2 linked regions of the Saccharolobus solfataricus genome follow. The protein of the gene in region 2 interacts with the protein of the main gene of each other region in a pairwise test. Links are inferred from orthologs where the notes say so. Each region holds a gene or a part of one and is shown on either strand. Other genes may lie near its edges.

Region 1 (10,513 bases), 580 kb from region 2 along the record:
GGCTATATTTTTAAAATATATTCGTGTATATGGCAAACTCTTAAAGCTTCTTTCTAAACTATTTTCATATTACTTGAATAGAAATGTTACATATTATTTAGATTTTTCAATATTTGAAAATCAGATAGTCTTGTCTATATTCAAGAATAACTTAGTATCTTGTCTTCAGACTAAGAGGAAGCAACTAATGCTAAGTAAGCTTTATATTATGAAATTTAAGATATAGATTAAGAGGGCCCGTAGCTTAGCTTGGTGGAGCGCCCGGCTGATAGGGTGCTCAGAAACCGGGAGGTCACGGGTTCAAATCCCGTCGGGCCCATTACTCATGTTTTCCGTTACTACAAATTTTGCCACTAAGGTATTTACGTATATAAGATCACTAAAATTATAGTATTTATGTAGGACTAAAACATCTCCCTTCTTAGGAATGTATGAATAAACGTTAAAATAGTTTACATGAATTGAGCCGTTATCCAGATTCACATTTTCATACCACCAAGAGGTTACCCTAAACGATTCAATATTAAAAAGCAAATAGGAGCTATTAGAGCCATTTAGTATTATATAAGGTAGAACGGATGTTTTATTATAAAAATTTGGGATAGAAAAACCGGTGAAAAGACCGTAGGTCCAAGGAATCCATTTACCTAGAAAATAATATGAGCCGTTAAACGTAGTATACCACAGATTCCAAGATACTATAAAAACCATTTGCATGAAAGCTTGATATTCACTACCCTCTTTACTTAACAATGCCATTGTGTAATTTTGAGCTGGACTAGAGTAATTAATCTGCATAGAAATTTCAGACGAAAGTAATAGCAATTCCCAACTTAAATACACACTATATTTTTCATCTGTAGTAAAGTTTTTCACGATTTCGGTAAGTAACCTATTAAGACCATAGTAGTAACCTACTTGCTGTAAATAAATGTTAGCATAATTGTTCTTATATATCTCAGTATATGGCTTGTGATTAAAAACCCAGTCCGGTGGAGTCTGGATAATATGATATTGAATAAAAAAATTCAGTACAATGAGTCTAAGGTTTCCATTATATATAATATGTTTCTGCGGATAAATCACTATATATCCTGGGGACCAATACCTATCAATATAATAATTTCCCACTTTAACATTATCATAAGTCAGTAAACTGATGTTGAAAACTTTGGGAGAAAAGCTAAATTCCTCTAAATCTAACGTAAAATTAAAATGCCTTTCTTGTGTTGTATATATCTTGCTGCCGTTGAGTAAGATTAAAGTCGCAGGGGATGATCCATTATAAACGTCTACATTTAGAGAGAGATAAGCTGAATAGTTATAGAAATTATACCCGAAAGATTCTTGGTTTACCTTAGGTGGATAAGAGGGAGTAAGCACACAAGAATTGTTGCCTATCTGATGCTCTACTGAATGCGTAGATAGATAAAGCGTTAAGGGAATACTTAAGCTTTGATTATAAACTACGTAAGTTGAAATAGTACTTGGGGATACACCCCAAGGTTTAACTGCTATTCGAAAACTCAAAGACCCTTCATAATAGTAGTGTGAATTGTTGACAACCATATATTTATTCAAATTCAATGTAGCAGTATAGTAATAGTAGGATTCGTTCTGGGATATATTTCCTCCAAAATGCCATTCAATATCAGTGAAGTTCCAACTAGCGTAACTCTGGATCGAAAATGAGTTCGTAATAATAAAGGAGAAGGTTGCGTTTATCTTATCACTTGGAGGATAGGAGGTATAAAAGGGAGAAGCATAAATATCTGAAATATTTAAATATATTTCTGTGACATTAGGTTGTTCTGCTATATTATCGTAATAGTAGGGATTTAGAAAGTATACAGAATAATTTTTAGTTACAGTATAATTGGAAAAGAAACCCGCTAAATCCGCAACACTCCAATAAGCTTCTGGACTTACTCGACTTGCATTAAGTTTTAAAATACCGATAATCTGCTGTAAAATTGGCTTTCCAGATGTATTGTAAATGAAGAGTGCCCTTGAATCATTGGAAGTTAATGAAGAGTAGTTAATACTTACTGGGAAACTTTTGGCGTATTCTATAGGGTTAAAATTGTAGATTGGCCCAAGCAAGAAGGAGGGGTAGAATGTTGATAATGAAAACGGCATATAGAGAAAGAAGTAGATAACAAGAATGTCAATGAGTATAATTCCTAAAGCAATGAAAGCGCTGTTCTTTATCATGTCAATTAAGAGCTTTAATTAAAAATGATCCTCTGTGAACTAAAACTGTAAGTATGCTTAGATGCTTTTATGGAGTTATGAATTTTTGCTGCATTTGAAGGATGTTACAAATCTAAATTGACATACAAATACTAATTAAAATGAAGATAATAGTAGTTTATGGAAAATATTCAATGGATCAACCAGGCAATACTTGGAATAAGTTTAATAAATGTATAATACCTAATACACTATAGCCATGCAATCAGTTAAGGGACTGAGAAGAGATTTACGAAAAATGTCATTCATAGACTTACCTCTAATAGTGGGTCTTTCATTAGTGTCAATATTAATTAGAAGCCTAAGCGCTAATTGGCCTTTAGCAGTTAACGAATTCGATCCTTGGTATCTCTTCTACAACGCATTGCTGATAGCGCAAGTTCATGGAAATTGGTATGCAGTACCTCCAGACGTACTGGGCTGGTTCCCGTGGGGGTACTTTATTGAACTCGGGAATACTATAGGCTTGCCATTCTTGGTTGCATTAGCCTCTTTACCCTTTTATGGAACTTACGGAGCAAATGCAGTATATACGGTAGCGATATTTTCTGACATTTTATTAGCTGGACTAGGCGTTATAGCATCATATCTTTCGATAGAATCAATTACTAATAGTAGATTAGCCGGTTATATGGCTGCAGCAATAATAGCAGTTTCTCCTGCATTAACATATAAGAACTTGTTAGGTGGACTTCCTAAGACATCGTGGGGTGCGGTATTTATACTATTTGCAATTTTCCTCCTAAATCAAGGTTTAAAGAAGAAGAACATCTGGTATGGCATACCGGCAGGTATAGTGCTATTTTTAGCCGAGATTTCTTGGGGAGGTTACACCTATATTGACTTAAGTTTGCTTGTAGCAGCGTTCTTACTAATTCTCTTAAATAGAAATGACGAGATTACTGCAAACCTTTACACAATAATGGTAGTTGTAACTTCGTTTCTAACTTCCTTGGCCCCAAATAATATAGGTTTCATGTCGGGACTAGCACATGGCTTTTCCTTACTTTTGATCTCCGCAGTTCTTTATCTAGACTTATATCTATCCAGAACACTTCCTAAAGAAATCGTAGATTCAAGAAATTTAATAGTAATTGCGGTACTAATTTTTATACTTACTTTAGGATTGTCTGGGTTATCAATACTAAGACCTACATCAGCCCCAATACCCTCAAGGTATTACGCTATAATAAATCCGTTTTATCAGGTTACAGTACCTATAGATAAGACAGTAGCAGAATATATTCCTCAACCAATAACCGCAATGATCCAAGATTTCGGAATAGCACTATTCTTATCAGTCATAGGAATGTACTACTTGATAAGAAGAGGAAACCTAGTGGGTTTATGGCTATTAGTGTTAGGAGTTGCGAGTATATTTGGCACATCAGAACAACCATATCTATTTAACTATACAGCCTATATGGTAGCTACATTAGGAGGTTTAGGAGTATACTATATTTCAGATAACCTACTAAAGGGAGTTAAAAATGGGAATGGTAACAAAATATTGGTAGGTTTCATTTTAGCGCTAGTAGGGATATCCTTAGTAGCAGATGCTGGATTAGCAACGCTAGCAAGCAACGAACCTCCAGCAATAACCAATGCAGCTACCAGCTTCCTGACAACTAATTATTCTTGGGTATCTGCAGCAAATTGGATAAGAACACATTCTCCACAAAACGCATTTGTATTATCTTGGTGGGATTACGGATATTGGCTAGAAGTTTTAACAAATAGGAGTGTCATAGATGAAAATAATACACTTAACGGGACACAAATTAGATTAATGGCTGAAATGTTTTTGAACAATGAAACTTTCGCTGCTAATGTACTAGAAAACGATTTCCATCTATATCCTTACGGTAGTCCAAACTATACCATACCAGTTTATATAGTGGCCTACGATGCTGTCACGTTTGTGTATGCTGGTAGCCAAGCTCAATGGTATGTTGGATATCCGCCTAGTTTTCCTGGAGCATTCTTTGGATACACAACAAGTTTAGGAGATATTGGAAAAGCTATGGGGGCGATGACAACGATAGCTGGATATCCTTTAGATGAATACGTAAATCTAACTGAAATAAATAATACGATAACACAAATAATTAATACTTATGCCACTACTAATCCAACTATTGCTCAGACCTTAGCTTCACAAGTTTCACAAGCTGAACCATTTGCGTGGACTCCTAAGGCCTATAACTCACTTATAGTCCAAATGTTCATTGAGAGTCTATATCAGATAGGATATGGACAACCTATTGCTCCATTTACAACGCAAATAGTCCCTACCAGTTCTGGATATACGATAACGGGATCTCCATTACCACGTGTTCAACTAATGTACTTCCAACCTGCATATATAGCATTATTCCCAGTAGGAAATGGAGGTGCGGGAGGATTGTACTACACTGTTTATATAATGGTAATGGTATACCAGTTTACCCAGCCTGGTACAGTATTAAAACCTACAGTAATGGTTAACAGTTAAGCGTTATTCCTTTTTTTAATTCGATTCTATATTTTACGTATTTGTCTTCCGGAGAAAATCTGGATGGATGAGGGATCACAGTTTTAGAGCCACATATTTGGCAAGTATCTTTAAAAGTATAGATGTTGTCTTTAGGACATTTCCTCATTTTCCACTTCATTTCTTAACCACACTTATATCTACGTTTTCTTCTTTTCCTATCTTAATTAAATTAGATATAATCTGATTTAGTGCCTCTGAGGCCTCCTTTGGATTAGTACCTACTACATCAACCCTATATCTAGGGGCACCAATAGTATATATTTTAATATTTAATAGGCTCTCATAGTCTTGTTCTATGTTTTCTAAAGCCTTAGAGATCACTTCTTTAATCTTTTCAACTCCTAATGGCTCATTTGTCCTAACTGTTATAAGACCAGACATTTTCACTTTCCTTTCCTCAGCGTGCTTTGAAGCCTCTTCTAGTAATGGCTTAACCCAAATTTCTGGGACTCCTGCATCAATTAGTATTTTCTCTCCTTCTTTAACAGCTTTTTCTATTGCTGTAATAGGGTCACCATACTTGGCTTCTAATTTCCACGCAACTTGTTCCCACGCATCTTTTTCACTTAATTTAAGTTTTTGCGATACTAGTTCCAAAATCTTATCTAATCGTTGGATTTTCTTCCATTGTAAATTCTTCTTTCTTCTCTCGTCATCGGTAACTTTCTTTAATGACACATCTACAGTACCTTTTCTCCTATCAACCCTAATTACTTTTACTATAACTTTCCTATTTTCCTTGAGAACATCCCTTATATTCTTAACCCATTTGCTACTTACTTCACTCCAAGGCAAAAAGGCCTGTAAACCCCCATACTCGTCTAAAGAAACATAACTACCATAATCAAAAACTTGTTTTACAGTTGCAATTAAAATTTCTCCTTCTGAGGGTAGTTTGCTTCTACTGTAAATCATCTTTAACCCATTATTCTAACTACTTCTCCAACTATTTTTGCTTTACCGCCCATAGAGTATACTAACTCAGTCCCACAACTTAGACATCTAACTGGAAATGTAGCATGACTAAATATTGTTTGTTCATTACCACAATTTGGACACTTTACTCTAAGGAATCTACTCTTTGGCTCTGGAATTAGGACCCTTAGTTTTCTCATCACTTAGCCACCTCTACTAATTCTAACTTCTTTACTCTAATTCCCTCTTTTACTATAGTGTAACCACACTTAGAACACTTCAAAACTAACGTTTGCTTCTTTGTAACTTTTGCAAATCTCTTCTGTTCTGGTTTTCTTTTACTTCCATATCCAATATTCTTTCTCTCATATCTTCTCTGTCCTTCAGCGAGATTTCTTCTCTTACCGCTCTTGTATAGTGATACAGAGTGATCTGTATGAGTCTTACACTTTGGACAATATGTGCTGATGACCTTAGGGACTTTCATAATTGTTCTTCAATATCTATCTTATAGGGAGTTAAATAACTTGCTATTATTAATGGCAAGGCTTCTCTCATAGGTAAAACCAAAACATCTCCCTCATTAACCCTGTGATCATTATATATTAATGGTTTCTGTACTATGCAATAGATTTTATCATTATAAATTATGTATCTGCCAGTTAATAAATCAACGTAAAATTGTTTTAATATCTTAAAAATATCGAAGATAAATTCGTCAAACCCTTTGCCGACCTTTCCCTCTAGAACTTTTGACAATCTTAGCTCAAATAACGATTCAGCCAGCTCTGAAAGAAATTTCAATTCCTCCTTTCTGATTTCAGAACTAACAAAAGTTTTAGATTTCTTAATGAGAGTGATGTACTTGATTATTTCCTCTAGCTTAATTTCAGTAATTTCTTCCTCTGATAATTCCTTTTTAACCAATTCATCTAACATAAGCCTTTACCTCACCCAAGTTTCTCAAATGAAGATAAATCCCAATACTAGATTTAATCTTAATTGGTATACCCCTATTTAACTTAATGATACTACCTAAAACCTCAGTCTCTATAGTAATATACGGCAAAAATATCGTATATCCCGTAAATGGAGATAAAGTCTCATTAAATTCAAAATCATCCAAATTAGGTACTCTCTTAACAATTAATCCAGATTTCCCATGTAGAGAATTTGGAATCCTAATTAGCCTCTTAACATCAATAGTGACTTGCTCATCAATAGTAACCCCATTTATACCGCGATTTTTCCTTCCAACCCATCCCGGAGCATTTTCACTACCACCAGGGTAGCCTGGAACACCAATACCCATGACGTACTCGGCAATTTCTTTCCTTTCATCAGAATCTAATAATGCACAATTACCATAACAATCGACTTGTACGTGAAAACCTCTATTTCCAGAAAAGTAAACCTTAGGTTTTAATCCGAAGTCATCCTCAAGAATTTCAACCAAGTTTCTAGTCTGTTCTAAACCCCTTTTTATACACTCGCTAGTCATCTCAACATACTCTAAAGTCTCTACGTTATCTCTCTCACATTTCTCAGAAACTACGGCATTACCACAAACTGGACAAAACCTAATTGACCTTAATTTGCATAGGTGATCAGCATCTATATCAAATAACAAATCGGACCCCATCCAAGCTTTCTCCTCCATATTTCTAGCGCTCGGTAACTGATACCTAGCTGAAGAGTAAAATAAATGAAGTGGTAAATTTCTGTTAACTAAGTAGTCCCTTAATTCTTCGCTAGAAGAGAAGGAAAGATGCCTTACGTAGGTGTCTGAGCCAAATGGTTGGAGAGCAAACTCCCTTAATTCCATATCCTTTGGCAATTCCAATTCCGCATTTAAATAGTAGTTCCTAAAAAAACTCTTTATTAGATTAGTCTGCCCTTGGTGCAATGTAAAAGTCCCCATAGCCTTCCTGCGGTAATTTAAATCGAAGCTTCAAAGGAATTTGAGAACCAAAATACAATTCCATTGAATCGGAAGCTCTTCTCATTTTAGTTGTATTCGCAACGTATTCCATCCCATAACTGCTACTGACATCTGCGCCAGAAGCTTCTAATAACGTACCGTTATCCGTTGACAACTCTACTTTTGCAGTGGAGAGGTCTCCAATAACTTCAAAATAAAGTTTATTCTCCTTGGAGTGTATATTCAAAACTTCACCTAAATCAGATAACTCGTCAATTATATCCGCAAAAGTTATAGTGAGTAGTTGAGCCTTAAATGGAAACTCTAAATTGACTGAAGGCGGCTGTGTAGATTCAACTTGAATTAATGGAAGCTCGAAAGATCTAGTGAATTCTCCATCAAAAGTAAGTGTTAATTTAGATTCGTTCGAGGATAGTATTAACGTATCGTCCTTTAAAACACGTTTTAGTATATCATTTACATCCTCTAACTTAAACCCTATTATTTCCTTCTCTTGACTAACTTCAAATCCCTCAAAGTAACTCGATGGGAGAAATATATCTAGAAAAACTACTCTTGAAGGATCAATTCCGCTAACTCTTATACCCTCCTTAGTAACAATAAAGTTGGCTTCACTCAAGAAGTCACCCACAGTTCTTAATATATAAGAGAATGAGACAGCGTCAATTACCTTAGCTTTCATCATCTATTTAATTTAGTCTATAGGACTAATAAAGCTTATAACTTAGGATTAGACTCTTCAGTTAAATAATCCTCACCACCAGCTATTACTCTTTGAATTTCAGCGTAGAGTTCGTTAAATCCCTTGCCCTCTTCTGATGACATGGGAATTAGGTTATAAGACAAGCTTTCTATTAATAAATTAACTAGCTCAAGGGAATACTCATCTAACCTACCCAACTCGTCAATCAAATTCTCAGCATTATCTCCCCACGCCAATATCTGCTCTAACTCCTTTTCTGTCAGAAGATCTATCTTATTAAGTATATTGATAATCGGTAAGTCCAACCTAAATTTTATGGAACTTGAAAGAAGTAATAAGGATATAAAACTTCTAGCTTCCTTAGCTAAAAAAGAGTCTAGAAGAAATAGTCCCAATGCCTTATTATTTCCTCTAATTAACTGGGAAATTAGCCTACCAGTATCCCTATACGCAAATAGCTCTATTTGTCCAGGTGTATCAACTAGTACATAATTAGCTTCAATTTGATCGATTTCCGATTTGATCTCAGACGCCTTAGTCAAAATTAAATCAATAGATGCTATTAAACTAGAATTAGGCCCTAAATGATAGTTTTGCATCACCTCATATGCGTCAACATAATCTCTAACATCAAAATCGGGGGTATAAGGTAAGTGTTCAACCGCTGGATCCAAGTTTATTACTGCCGTATCCATCTCTTGATCAAGTAAATAATCTTGTAAATTTTTTGTCAAGGTTGTCTTTCCTGATCCCGCAGTTCCAAGTATAAAAACATAGTACATATCTCTTTTCACTCAGCTTTTAATCTTAAAAACTTCCCCTTAAAGATGATAATAATGATAATAATAGGTGGATCAGCCACTAATGGAATAGACGAAAGCTTATCAAAAATATTATCCATACCTTTAGTAAAAGTGGAAAACAAAATATTTCCCGATGGGGAATCTTACATAAGAGTACCCTCTTCAATAAGAGATGAAGAAGTATTATTAGTACAGACAACAGATTACCCACAAGATAAACATCTAATAGAACTATTTCTAATTGCAGAAACAATAAGGGATCTAGGAGCTAAAAAACTGACTGCTATAGTACCATACTTAGCATATAGTAGACAAGACAGAAGATTCAAAGATGGAGAAGCAATTAGCATAAAAACAATCTTACATATACTGAGCGAAGTAGGAGTTAACACTTTAGTAGTAGTAGAACCACATAAGCCAGAAGAGTTATCGTACTTTAAAGGGGAACTTAAGATAGTCCATCCTTATCATCAAATTGCGAGAAAAATAAAAGAAATTATCGAAGACCCATTCATATTGGCACCGGATAGAGGAGCATTAGATAGAGCTAGAAAAATCGCTGAGGAAATTAATGCTCCGTACTCTTATATCGAAAAGGAAAGGGATAGAACAACGGGTGAAGTCAGAATAAAAGAGGCGCCAAATATTAACCTAAAAGGTAAAGATGTAGTTATAATAGACGATATAATTAGCACAGGGGGCACCATAGTACAAGCTACACGCTTAGCCTATTCATTAGGTGCTAAAAGCGTTACAGCAGCAGCAATTCACCTATTGCTAGTAGGAGGTGCAAAAGAGAGATTAAGAGAGGTGGGAGTAAAAACGTTAATAGGAACAAATACCATCAATGTAAATGATAAAGATATAATAACTATAGACGTTTCACAATCAATAGCACTAAGCTTATGAAAACTACATCCTATGCCGTATTAAAAGGGAACAACTATTTTTTGTCATTGGCCGAATTGAGAGCTCTGCTTAACGATGATAACGCTGAGATTAACTATTTCACTGGGGTAGCAATATTCGAAGGAAATAAAGGAGACATAGCTAACAGATCGGCTAGAATAAAAAGAAGTGGCGAACTTGTGTATATCTCAGATGATCCGAAAAAAATTAATGAGATGCTAAGAGGGGGATGTTTCTGGATAAAGGAAGACGTAATAATGGGCTCTCAAAAGGATAAGTTGAATGCAATAAATTACGAGATAAAAAGAGGAGTAAAAGTGTCGAAGGAATGCGAGAAAATTGACATAATACTAACTGACGGAGTGATTATATTGGGAAAAATAAAGGGACAAATTGACTCTAAAAGTCTCCATGAACACGAGAAGAAACCATTCTCTCAGTCTGGAACAATG
Region 2 (10,534 bases):
GCAGTCAAGTTACTGCACTAAATGGTAAAATAAGCAATCTAAGTACAAGTCTCAGTACTTTAAACGGAGAGGTTGCTAGCTTAAGGAGTACTGTTAGTAGTTTAACTACAATAGCCTATGGCGGAATTATAGCTGGCATAATAGGTCTAATTGTTGCAATAGTAGCCATAGTACTAGTAATGAGGAGAATAAGTTAAGCTAATTATTGTTTTTTTTAATAAGAACTTTTTCTTTTTTCCAAACTCTGTTTCAATGCGTTCATTGCTTAAGGTGCTTTGTGGGTTTGATGAATTTTTCGCCAAGAGTTAAGAGGATTCATAAACAGAAATTGAACATCTTGAGATTAATTGAAAGGAAGATATTGGTGATTTAATTTAAAAATATTCAACAGATCAACTAAGCAGCAGCTCATAGGGAAAAAAATAAATACCTTCCCCATTCTCATTATTATAGAGTGCGGCCGTAGTCTAGGCTGGATTAGGACGCCGGCCTTCCAAGCCGGTGATCCCGGGTTCAAATCCCGGCGGCCGCATACATAATGTGATTGAGATGTTTGAAAATTACTTCATGGATGCGGTAAAGGGTTATTATAGGCATTTAGCGATAATTGAATCTCAAGATCCTTTAGAGAAGATTAATTCATTAATTGATGACTATTTAAAGGTTAACAAGAAGCCAAGGGTTATATACGGCTTTCATCCTTGGCTCGACAATTCAAAAGATAGAATGAAAGAGCTGAAAAAGAGATTTGAAAACTTTCTCGACATAGATTACTCCAATTCAGAGAAATATCTTGGGCAAAGCGCGGATTTGGTAATATTAGACGCAATGGATGATTTTAGGCCTAACTACATTGCTAGATTCGTTGACATGACTAAGGGAGGAGGTATAGCGATAATCTACAGCGATAACATCCTAGAGGGTAAGTTGTATAAGAAGTCTTTGACCAGGTATGGTGTTGTTAAAGATCTGTTTGAAGCTAGGTTTATTGAACTGGCTAAGAGATATAGAGGGATCATTTTCTTTCAAGGAAATGATAGGATAACTTTTACACCGTATTCCTCAAATGAAACTCACAAACCATACAAGAAAATACCTAAAAGTCCTAAAGTTTCGATGGAGCTTCATGAGCTTTGTCTATCTTCTGACCAGAACAAGGTTCTTGAGGAATCCTTGTTCATTATGAATCTAGGGAAAAGAGTTTTAGTAATAACTGCAGCAAGGGGTAGGGGTAAGAGTGCATCCATAGGTTTGTTTTTGTCTTATTTAATGAGTGAGGGAAATTTTGGTAGTATTATAGTAACTTCCCCAACGTACTATTCTTCACAAGAGATATTCAAATTCATAATTAGAGGGTTAGAAGCTCTAAATGTTAAGTATAAGGTAATCACATCAAGGGATGGTAAGATAATGAAGATATCTACAAGGGATTCCAGGGTAAAATGGGTTTCTCCGGACTTAGCTAAAAATGAGGAGGGTGATTTAATAGTTATAGATGAGGCAGCTGCTATGGGTATAGAGTTTTTAGACTATATCGTGAGATCTTGGGATAAGGTAATCTTGGTTACTACTATTCACGGTTATGAGGGTTCTGGGAAGGCATTTTTAAAGTACGTTGATAAACTGAAGGGTAAGGTTCTTTTGAAGAATATAAAGATGGATTATCCTATTAGGTATGCTAAGGGTGATCCTATTGAGAAGTTCTTATTTGATGTATTCTTATTGGATGCTGAACCGCATGAAGTTGAATATAATGGTAAGTTGAAAATAGTTGAGGTTCCTCAAGAGGAATTGTTTCGAGATGATGATTTGCTTAAGAGCGTTTATGGAATATTGGTTACTGCTCATTATAGGAATTCCCCTGATGATTTAATGCTTTTAGGCGATATGGCTTTCCAAAAGGTTATAGTAGGTTATTCATCTGAGAATCCTGTGGCAGTTTGTCAAGTTGTCTATGAGGGAGGTCTAACTGATAAGCAAATATGGGATATTTCCAATGGGTTAAAGAATGAGGGGCATTTGATTCCTCATAGGCTTATAAAGTACATGAGGGCTTTAGATTTCGGTAAGTTGAAGGGTTGGAGGATAATGAGGATTGCTGTTTCTCCGGAAAATCAAGGTAAGGGTATAGGGAGTAGAGTTATCGAAGAGGTTATTAAGATGGCGAAGGGAGTTGATTGGATTGGATCTTCATTTGTTGCAGATTACTCCGTTTTACGATTTTGGATAAAGAACGGATTTTTGCCGGTTTATTTATCCTCTATTAAGAATGAGGAACTTAATGGTTATTCGGTGATTGTGATTAAGGCTTTAAGCGAGAGAACTAAGGAGTTTGTTGTTAAACTTTCCAGTTTATTGAAGGATAAGCTATTGAGAACTTCTCATCAAGTCTATTATAATTTGAATCCTCAACTTATTGTTCTATTATTAAGGAATACTTACAGTGAAAGGATAGAGGGAGAGGTTCCAGATCTATATGTTGATAAGATTAAGGCTTATACTGAAGGTAAGGTTCCATATAATGTCATCGCTGAAGCTGCACATTTCTTAGTTACTAAACATTTTTTAGAACTTAAAGCCGATTTAAGTATAGAAGCCGAGGCTTCACTAGTAGCTAGAGTTTTACAAGGTAAAAGTTGGTATCATGCAGGTTTAATGTTAGGTTTGAGTAGTAGGGAAGTTGAAGATAATGTTAAGCAGAGTTTAGGGGTTTTGTTAGAAACTTATACTTAGTGGACTTTCTCTCTCTGTATAGATGGTATGTATATGTTATGGAATCACTTTACTTTGCAGTAGTTTTCCAAAGGTATGAAGAAGGGATTGTTATCTTTTATCATCTTGTAAAATAGCTAAATTGAAGATTTTTTATCATTTTCTTTTAACTAAACACTTTTTGATGCAAAATTTACTAACTAAATAGACTATAAACATGTTTTCGTTGCTGTAATACGGGACGGGAAAATGAAGAAAGAAAAGAGCAGTTTTGAAGTGGAGATACAATTACGCTAGAGAAACGATAAGTATCACACCTATTGATCGGAAACGATAAACGGTTAGGCGAAGGAAATTTACGTTGTTCTTCAATGGCGTTATTTGGTTATATGTAAATTAGAAATGGAATCGAGGGTAAGGTTAGCTGTTTTCCCTATACTTTAATTTAAATCATTTTATGCTCTATCACGTTAGTCTCAACCATAAGGTAAGTTATAAGGCTCCTTTGAGCTTAACGGCATAAGGTTCACTTTTCTGTTTTTCTCCTCAGTTAATTTACATAGAATTCCTTGGGAACATCACTCCCGTCGAACCGGAATTATAGAGAACTAGTAATAAGAAAAATCAATATAAAAAGGGTTAAACGCTTAGCGCCGGGGGCGGGATTTGAACCCGCGCAGGCTAGACACCTACTGGCTCTCAAGGCCAGCCCCTTGGACCACTCGGGCACCCCGGCAAATTATAGTTTAACACTATAGCTTTAATCTTTAACTATTGTTATTAAGGAATATCCTTTTTTTCTCTTTATGGATTCAATTTTAAATCTTTTACTGAATATTTTCTCTATATTTTCTTCACCCTTATATGCTATCAACTGTATGAATCCCTTTTCAACTAATCTATCATAGGCTTCGGCTTCAAGCTTCTTTAGAAAATCTACTCCTTTAGAAAGAGGAGGGTTAGAATAAATTGCGGTAAATTTAACGTCGATAGGAATGTTATCAAAGATATCTGATTTCACTATTATTGTCCTATTTTCAACCCCATTAAGTTTTGCATTTTTCTTAGCCAGCTTAATTGCAATGTAGTTGACATCTACCATGTAGACCTTAAGGTTAGGATTTTTCAATGCTAGGTAGATTCCTATGGGTCCGTAGCCACAACCAACGTCTGCTACAGTTCCGTTTTCCGCTACTTTTATGTTTTCCAAAAGTATCCTTGTTCCCAAATCTAGTTCCTTTTTTGAAAATATCCCCGGTGAGGATAGAAGGGTTAGAGGTATACCGTTAATTACTTCAAAAATTATGTACTCATGACTCATGTTTTTTCCATGCTTTTGGATATATATCTCTCTGCATAAAAACTCTACTTAAGTTGACTACTATTCCCTTTTTTGCGTTTTCCAATTCTTCGCTGTCCATTAGTGCGTTGCCTGTCGCTACTAATTCCCCTTTAAGCGTTAATACTGCGACTGTATCGTTCTTTTTAAAGTTCTGATAAGCTACTACTCCAGGTACTGCTAGTTGCGCACCATAAGCTAATGCGTTTACAGCTGAGTCTTCTATTACAATTTTTGGAATTTCACAAGTTGCGAATTCCATTGGTATAAGTACTCTTCTTAGTTCTGTTTCGTCTTTGCAGTTCTTGTATAAGTATATTGCTTCAGAAAGTTCGTGTAATTTCACTAGATTTGTGGATTCTGTGAAAATCCCGGATCTAGTTCTTCTTAGCTCTCTCATATGAGCTCCACAACCGTAAATTATTCCTATATCATGACATAATTTTCTCATGTACGTCCCGGAGTCACAGTTTACTCTAAGTAATACTAACTTCTTGTCCATGTCTAGAATTTCTATATCATATATTCTTCTAATTCTTAGTCTCCTTTTGACTGATGATCTAACTGGTGGTCGTTGGTATATTTCTCCTTTAAATGAACTTATTATCTTTGCCAATTCCTCTTTATTGTATTCACAGTGAACTTGCATTACACATACGTACTCTTTTCCTCCTTTACTTATATAGTTCATTATTTTAGTTGCGTTCTCTATTCCTATTGGTAACACACCGGTAACTTTAGGATTACCCCGCCCAATGAATGGGCTCTAGGGTCCCCCCATGTCCTGCTTTGGTAACGTTTAACATCTTTTTAACCCAATACGCTACTTCATGGCTCGTGGGCCCTGGAGGTTTATCAAGGTTTATTATTGAGTTTTTGATATGTATCTCTATTGGTCTTTTTTCTGGATAATATCCGTATTTATCTGATGTTTCACTATCCTTCCTTATCTTCCATTCATTTTTATATCCACAAAAATTATCTATTTTGTAAATAAAATCATTTAAAATCATCTAAATCACAATGTTGGCATCCTAATCTTTATTTTCTCCTTCATGTACTCTGTTAAGTTGGACTCCTCTAATTTCTTCTTTACTTCCTCATCCGAAGCTCCTTTCTGTATATCAATTTTCTTATCAGTTGGTTCTAAGTGAAGAATGTTAACCCTTCTTCTCTTAACGCCAGTTATGTCTTTTGGTCCGGTGACTAATACGAAATTGTCATCTATTATGTCTACTATTACGCATTTGCTTCCAGCTTCTCTTCCTTTTACTTTTACACAAATTCTTCCAACTTCTATTGCGGGCATTTTAATCTCACAAAAACTTTTAAGAGGCTTAAATTTAAGATTAGTGCCAGTATTTTCTTGTTCTTATAAATCTTTTCTCTTCATCTATTAAGGCCATGTAAAACTCATTTTCTCCTTCATTTAATTTACTCAATACTTTGCCTAAATTACTTGGTCCAACTCCATTAGTTGCTAATGCTATTAGGCTGTACTTACCGTAATCTGGGAAGAAGGAGGCAACTCTCTTCAAGTCTTCTAACTGTCTTCTCTCCTTACTTGTTAATTTCTCACCTTTTATTGCTTTTCTCACTATCTTCACGGAATCGCTATCATCTGGATTAGTTGCAGTTAAGAAAATTGAGGAACATTTGGGGCATTTGCTAGGTGAGTTAATTATAGAGTATTTTCCCTCCCACCCACATGAGAGACAGATTAATTTCAGCTCCTTGTTTTCTAATCTCTTTTTGAAAATTTCAATCATTAATGGTTTTTCTTCTTTATCGAACGAGGTGTAGTTAAGGATTTTATCTAGAAATTGTTTAGCTAAGGGGGACGCTTCGTAAACCTCTACTATTTTCCAGTTGTAATTCTTGAGTTCCTTTATTATTTCTACATCATAATTTTTGACTAATAATTCCTTAACTGCTTCTTCTCCAATTATTGTATCTCCATAAGCCTTTATAATGGATGAGGTAAGCGTTATTTCCTTTTCTGGGTCTATCATCCCAAACCTCTTTATCTCAACCAATAATTTCCACTTGAATTGCGGACTTTCTTTAATTCCCTTCTTTAATATTTCAATTATTCTGTCTATAGGAGTAGAATTTAGCGTAGAGACAATTTTTTCCATATCATTTTTAGTTATTGGCAGTACAGAAGATATTGCGATGTGATATGGATCAGCCCTATAAGTCGTTTTGGTCTGTTTTTCTACGTCTAACATAACTGAAATTATGGCACCAAGCGTGTTGTTTCCTCTTGAGCCGAATGGTGAATGCACTATTATTAAATTATTCTTTACTATTTCAACAAGGATTAGATCTGGTCTTAGTTCTGGATATCCTCTTTTCATGTATTCTCTAACTACTTCAGCTAAGCTATTATCTTCAGTTTCCCTTTTTTCCTTCTCCACTGCGTAAATATACTCGTAGACTTTCCTAGCTATCTCTTTCTCAACTGGAATTGATTCTCCGAACCAACTAGGCAATATTCCGTTTTTTAGCTCAGCCCTTTCCACAAATATTCTGTCGTTCTCTATGGATACGACTTTCCATAGTCTACTTCCTAAAATGAATACACTATCTTCATCTAGTGTGACTACGAAATCTTCGTCTAAGGTACCTATTTTCATGTTGGTAGCATGGTCAATTACTATATAACTTCTAATGGAATCTGGTATCATATTAGTAGTGTAATAATATTTCCAAATTCTTCTACTTGGAAATAAGCTTCCGTCTTCTCTTCTTTTAACTATTTTTGCGCTCTCTAATAATTCTATAACGTTTTCGAACATCTCATCGGTGAAGTTCTCGAAATAAAATGAATTGCGAAGAATCTCCATCATTTCTTTAGGGTTTTTATAACCTTCTAAAACCATTCCCGCTATTTCATGTGCTGCAACGTCAAGTGGGTTTTCTTCAAACAGGGGTTTTTCCAAATAACCAGAATATAATGCTTCAATTATTGCTCTGCACTCTAAAATATCGAAAAGGTCCTCTGAGGGTATAACGTAACCTATAGACGTTCTACCTATTTTATGTCCACTTCTTCCGACTCTTTGAATTAACCTAATTACTTGTCTCGGTGACATGTATTGGACAACTAGATTAATTCTACCGATATCAATACCCAATTCTAAGCTCGAGGTTGCGACTATAGCGTCTATATTACCGTTTTTGAAGTCGTTTTCAGTTTTTATTCTAATTTCTCTTGATAATGAGCCGTGATGAGAAGCTATTTTTAAGGAATAGTTACTCATGAGTTGGTTTGCTATGAATTCGCTAGTTTCCCTAGTATTTGTAAATATTATAATAGGTTTGTTGTTTTTTATAATTTCGTTAAGTTTCTCAAGTCTCGCAATTGTATCTGGTCTTAATCCCAACTTTACTGCTAAATCCGCATCTTTCTTTTCAACCTTAGGGAGTATTAAATCCACTTTTATATCCTTTATTGCGTTGATATTCGCTATTTCGACCTCTCCCTCTCTATCTAAGTACCTTTTTGCTATTTCAACATCACCAATAGTAGCTGAAATTCCTATTAATTGAATTTTATTTCTTGTTGCTATTTTTTTGATCCTTTGGATTAGTACAGAGAGTTCTATTCCTCTTTTCTCATCTAACATTTCTTGTAATTCATCTATTATTATCCATTTCAGATTGGTAAAGTACTTCCTAAAAGTATCGTTTAGCACTAAGTAAAGTAACGTTTCTGGCGTTACTAATAATACGTCAGGAGGGTTATCCAAAATTTCCTTCCTTTCTTTCTGAGAGGAATCTCCGTGTCTTACGTTAACACTAATATTAAAGGCTTCACCTAGCCTTCTTAACCTTAACTCAAGGTCTCTATTTAGCGCTCTTAAGGGAGTTATATAGAGTGTTGAGATTTTTTCAGGTTTATCTTTAAAGATAGTATAAAAAATTGGTAATATCGCTGCCTCAGTTTTGCCATACCCCGTTGGTGCTATGATTAAAACATTCTTTCCAGATAGTACTTTTGGTATTGCTATTTTTTGGATTGGCGTTAAATCTTCATAGCCAAGTTTCTTCAGTCTTACCAAGAATTCATTGGTTACATTTATCATTACTTTGGCAATAATGTAATACTAAAGAGGAGTATATAAATGTATGAGAAGAGACACATTGTTGCTAATATATTAATGCTTATTGTAGCTTATCTAGTTGATAATTTAATGTATTATTTGACATCAGCAGGTAATTTAAGCCAGTTAGTAAATAATCTGTCTACATTACTATTAATTATTCCTATATTAGTAGTGATATTTTCAGTATTCATAACTTTAATGTTTTCATCCATAATAGTCTCATTCCTTTATTACGTAACAGCCATAGCTTACGCGTTAGTAATTTCTAATAACGTGGGCTCTACCCTTATTTTATCTACGTTCTTAAATTTGTTAGGATATTATGCTCTTGCTACTATTATTATCGGAGTTATATTGGGAATTTCTAGAAGAAGTTTTCCAGATGAGATTTTGTTAAATGTTTCACGGCTTAATGTGAGTGTTAATAAGAAGAATGCTATCTATGGGGGATTGATTGTTTTAATTTCTTTCCTGATTTTCTATGAGGTTTTATCCAGTCCATTCTTGTTTGTAGGTAGCATAGCATCATTCACCTTACTATTCTTTATTTCAAATGACTCTATTTTTCCGTTAATTATCTTGTCGTGGTTCTCATTTCCATTCCTATTTACGCAATTATCTGCGTATTCTGTTAACGAGAAGGGGATAGAGCTCGGTTCTATTGAGGGAGTGTTGGCTCCTTCATTAGTTAATAGGATATCTAATACTAAGTATGGTTGGAAGAAATTTTCTAACTTGAAGTTTGTTCTAAACTTTGATGGAGCAAAGAACTATAACATAGTGATACTAGGTACAAGTGGATCTGGAAAGTCTAGTTTAGCTAAGAGTATTATTGGGAAATTTACAGATGCTAGTTTCTTGGTTTTTGATCTACATGGAGAGTATGAGATTGAAAAAGCAGAAAGAATTGACATCTCTAAGAATTCATTAAATCCTCTTTCGTTAAATGGCGCATCTCCTAGGCAAAGGGCATTGGAAGTGGCTTATATGCTAAGGTCCATTTTTAAACTTGGTAATTTACAAACTATAGATATTTTTAATATTATAATGGATACCTATGCCGAAAAGGGAATTGATGAAAACGATGAGAGCAGTTGGAATTTAACACCACCTACTTTTAGGGATGTATTATTAATGATAGAGAGAAGGAAGAAATTAGTTGATAATTCACAAGACCTTTCTAGGCTATCTTCAATTGAACCGTATATACAATTTTTGGCTAATCAAATTTTAAGTGGTAATAGCTTAAATATGAAAAAAATTTTCGAGAGTAATATAATTCTGGATTTTTCTAAAGTTACTACAGACGAGCTAAAATATGTTTTAATTGAAACGATACTTAGAGATTTTAGAAATTACATATATAGGCGTGGGATATCTGGTTTGTGGAAATTTTTGGTTATAGACGAGGCTCCTTTTATACTCAGTAAAGAGACTGGATTAGAGATAGTTGAGAGATTATTCGCAGAGGTTAGGAAGTTCGGAGTCGGAATGATTCTTATATCTCAATTAACTGAGAATATAGAAAATATTGTCCAAAATTCGAGTTATATCTTTATATTTAATGTTGTTGAGCCAAAAGAGTTAGATTACTTAAGTAGGGTGTTAAGTGGAAGCGACAGAGATAAATACGAGGCTATTTATCAAGCTATTCGATCTTTAGAAAGGGGTTACGTGGTTACTGTAAGCGGGGATAACAGAGCTATACTTTTAGTAAAGCTTAATTCTTTAAAATAAATGGTATCTGGTATGTCAACAGATGAGGAAAAGGAAGGGACTAGTGACGAGGAGGTTAATGAGGAAAAGGAAGTTGAGGAGACATCGGAAGACGAGTTTCCAAAACTTTCAATACAAGATATAGAGCTACTAATGAGAAATACTGAAATTTGGGATAACTTGTTGAACGGTAAGATTACTTTGGAGGAAGCTAAGAAGTTGTTTGAGGATAATTACAAGGAATATGAAAAGAGGGATTCTAGGAGGAAAGCTAAAAAGGCTGTTAGTAAAAAAGTTAAAAAGACAAAGAAAAAAGAGAAGAGCGTAGAGGGTTAAAATTATGTTTAAGATTGTTTACCCTAATGCAAAAGACTTTTTCTCTTTTATAAATTCCATTACGAACGTTACTGATTCCATTATTCTAAATTTCACTGAAGATGGAATATTTTCGAGACATTTGACTGAAGATAAAGTGCTAATGGCGATTATGAGAATACCTAAAGATGTTTTAAGCGAATATAGTATTGATAGCCCTACTTCAGTTAAATTGGATGTCTCTTCAGTAAAGAAGATTCTTTCAAAAGCCAGCTCAAAGAAAGCTACGATCGAGTTGACAGAGACTGATAGTGGATTAAAGATTATAATAAGAGATGAG

Evidence for each region. Proteins that work in one complex are often made in the same cells at the same time.
Region 1: the proteins of SSOP1_RS01975 (region 2) and SSOP1_RS16245 interact in binary tests that used the Methanocaldococcus jannaschii proteins (3 or more experiments, as listed by UniProt). The link is inferred for Saccharolobus solfataricus from one-to-one orthologs.

The regions. Positions count from the first base shown.
Region 1 is NZ_LT549890.1:922,937-933,449, reverse strand. The notes cover bases 3,323-6,188. They hold SSOP1_RS16245 (RNA-protein complex protein Nop10), read right to left. Parts: upstream 4,908-6,188; coding sequence 4,737-4,907; downstream 3,323-4,736. Other genes in these bases: gins15 (DNA replication protein Gins15), read right to left, coding at 6,188-6,188; SSOP1_RS05340 (50S ribosomal protein L44e), read right to left, coding at 5,904-6,188; SSOP1_RS05345 (30S ribosomal protein S27e), read right to left, coding at 5,707-5,904; SSOP1_RS05350 (translation initiation factor IF-2 subunit alpha), read right to left, coding at 4,904-5,704; SSOP1_RS05355 (STT3 domain-containing protein), read left to right, coding at 3,323-4,747. Also shown: more of SSOP1_RS05355, read left to right, coding at 2,453-3,322; more of SSOP1_RS05340, read right to left, coding at 6,189-6,191; more of gins15, read right to left, coding at 6,189-6,643; DNA primase small subunit PriS, read right to left, coding at 6,633-7,625; DNA polymerase sliding clamp Pcn2, read right to left, coding at 7,591-8,328; SSOP1_RS05320 (ATP/GTP-binding protein), read right to left, coding at 8,364-9,131; prs (ribose-phosphate diphosphokinase), read left to right, coding at 9,186-10,061; SSOP1_RS05310 (TRM11 family SAM-dependent methyltransferase), read left to right, coding at 10,058-10,513. UniProt on the Methanocaldococcus jannaschii protein: Involved in ribosome biogenesis; more specifically in 18S rRNA pseudouridylation and in cleavage of pre-rRNA.
Region 2 is NZ_LT549890.1:339,436-349,969, forward strand. Bases 2,901-5,787 are described here. They hold SSOP1_RS01975 (RNA-guided pseudouridylation complex pseudouridine synthase subunit Cbf5), read right to left. Parts: upstream 4,779-5,787; coding sequence 4,023-4,778; downstream 2,901-4,022. Other genes in these bases: SSOP1_RS01970 (class I SAM-dependent methyltransferase), read right to left, coding at 3,473-4,033; SSOP1_RS01980 (tRNA pseudouridine synthase A), read right to left, coding at 4,795-5,064; SSOP1_RS01985 (50S ribosomal protein L14e), read right to left, coding at 5,070-5,360; SSOP1_RS01990 (DEAD/DEAH box helicase), read right to left, coding at 5,401-5,787. Also shown: S-layer protein SlaB, read left to right, coding at 1-197; SSOP1_RS01960 (tRNA(Met) cytidine acetyltransferase TmcA), read left to right, coding at 550-2,733; more of SSOP1_RS01990, read right to left, coding at 5,788-8,142; SSOP1_RS01995 (ATP-binding protein), read left to right, coding at 8,182-9,900; SSOP1_RS02000 (RNA polymerase subunit Rpo13), read left to right, coding at 9,901-10,215; SSOP1_RS02005 (DNA polymerase sliding clamp), read left to right, coding at 10,220-10,534. UniProt on the Methanocaldococcus jannaschii protein: Could be responsible for synthesis of pseudouridine from uracil-55 in the psi GC loop of transfer RNAs.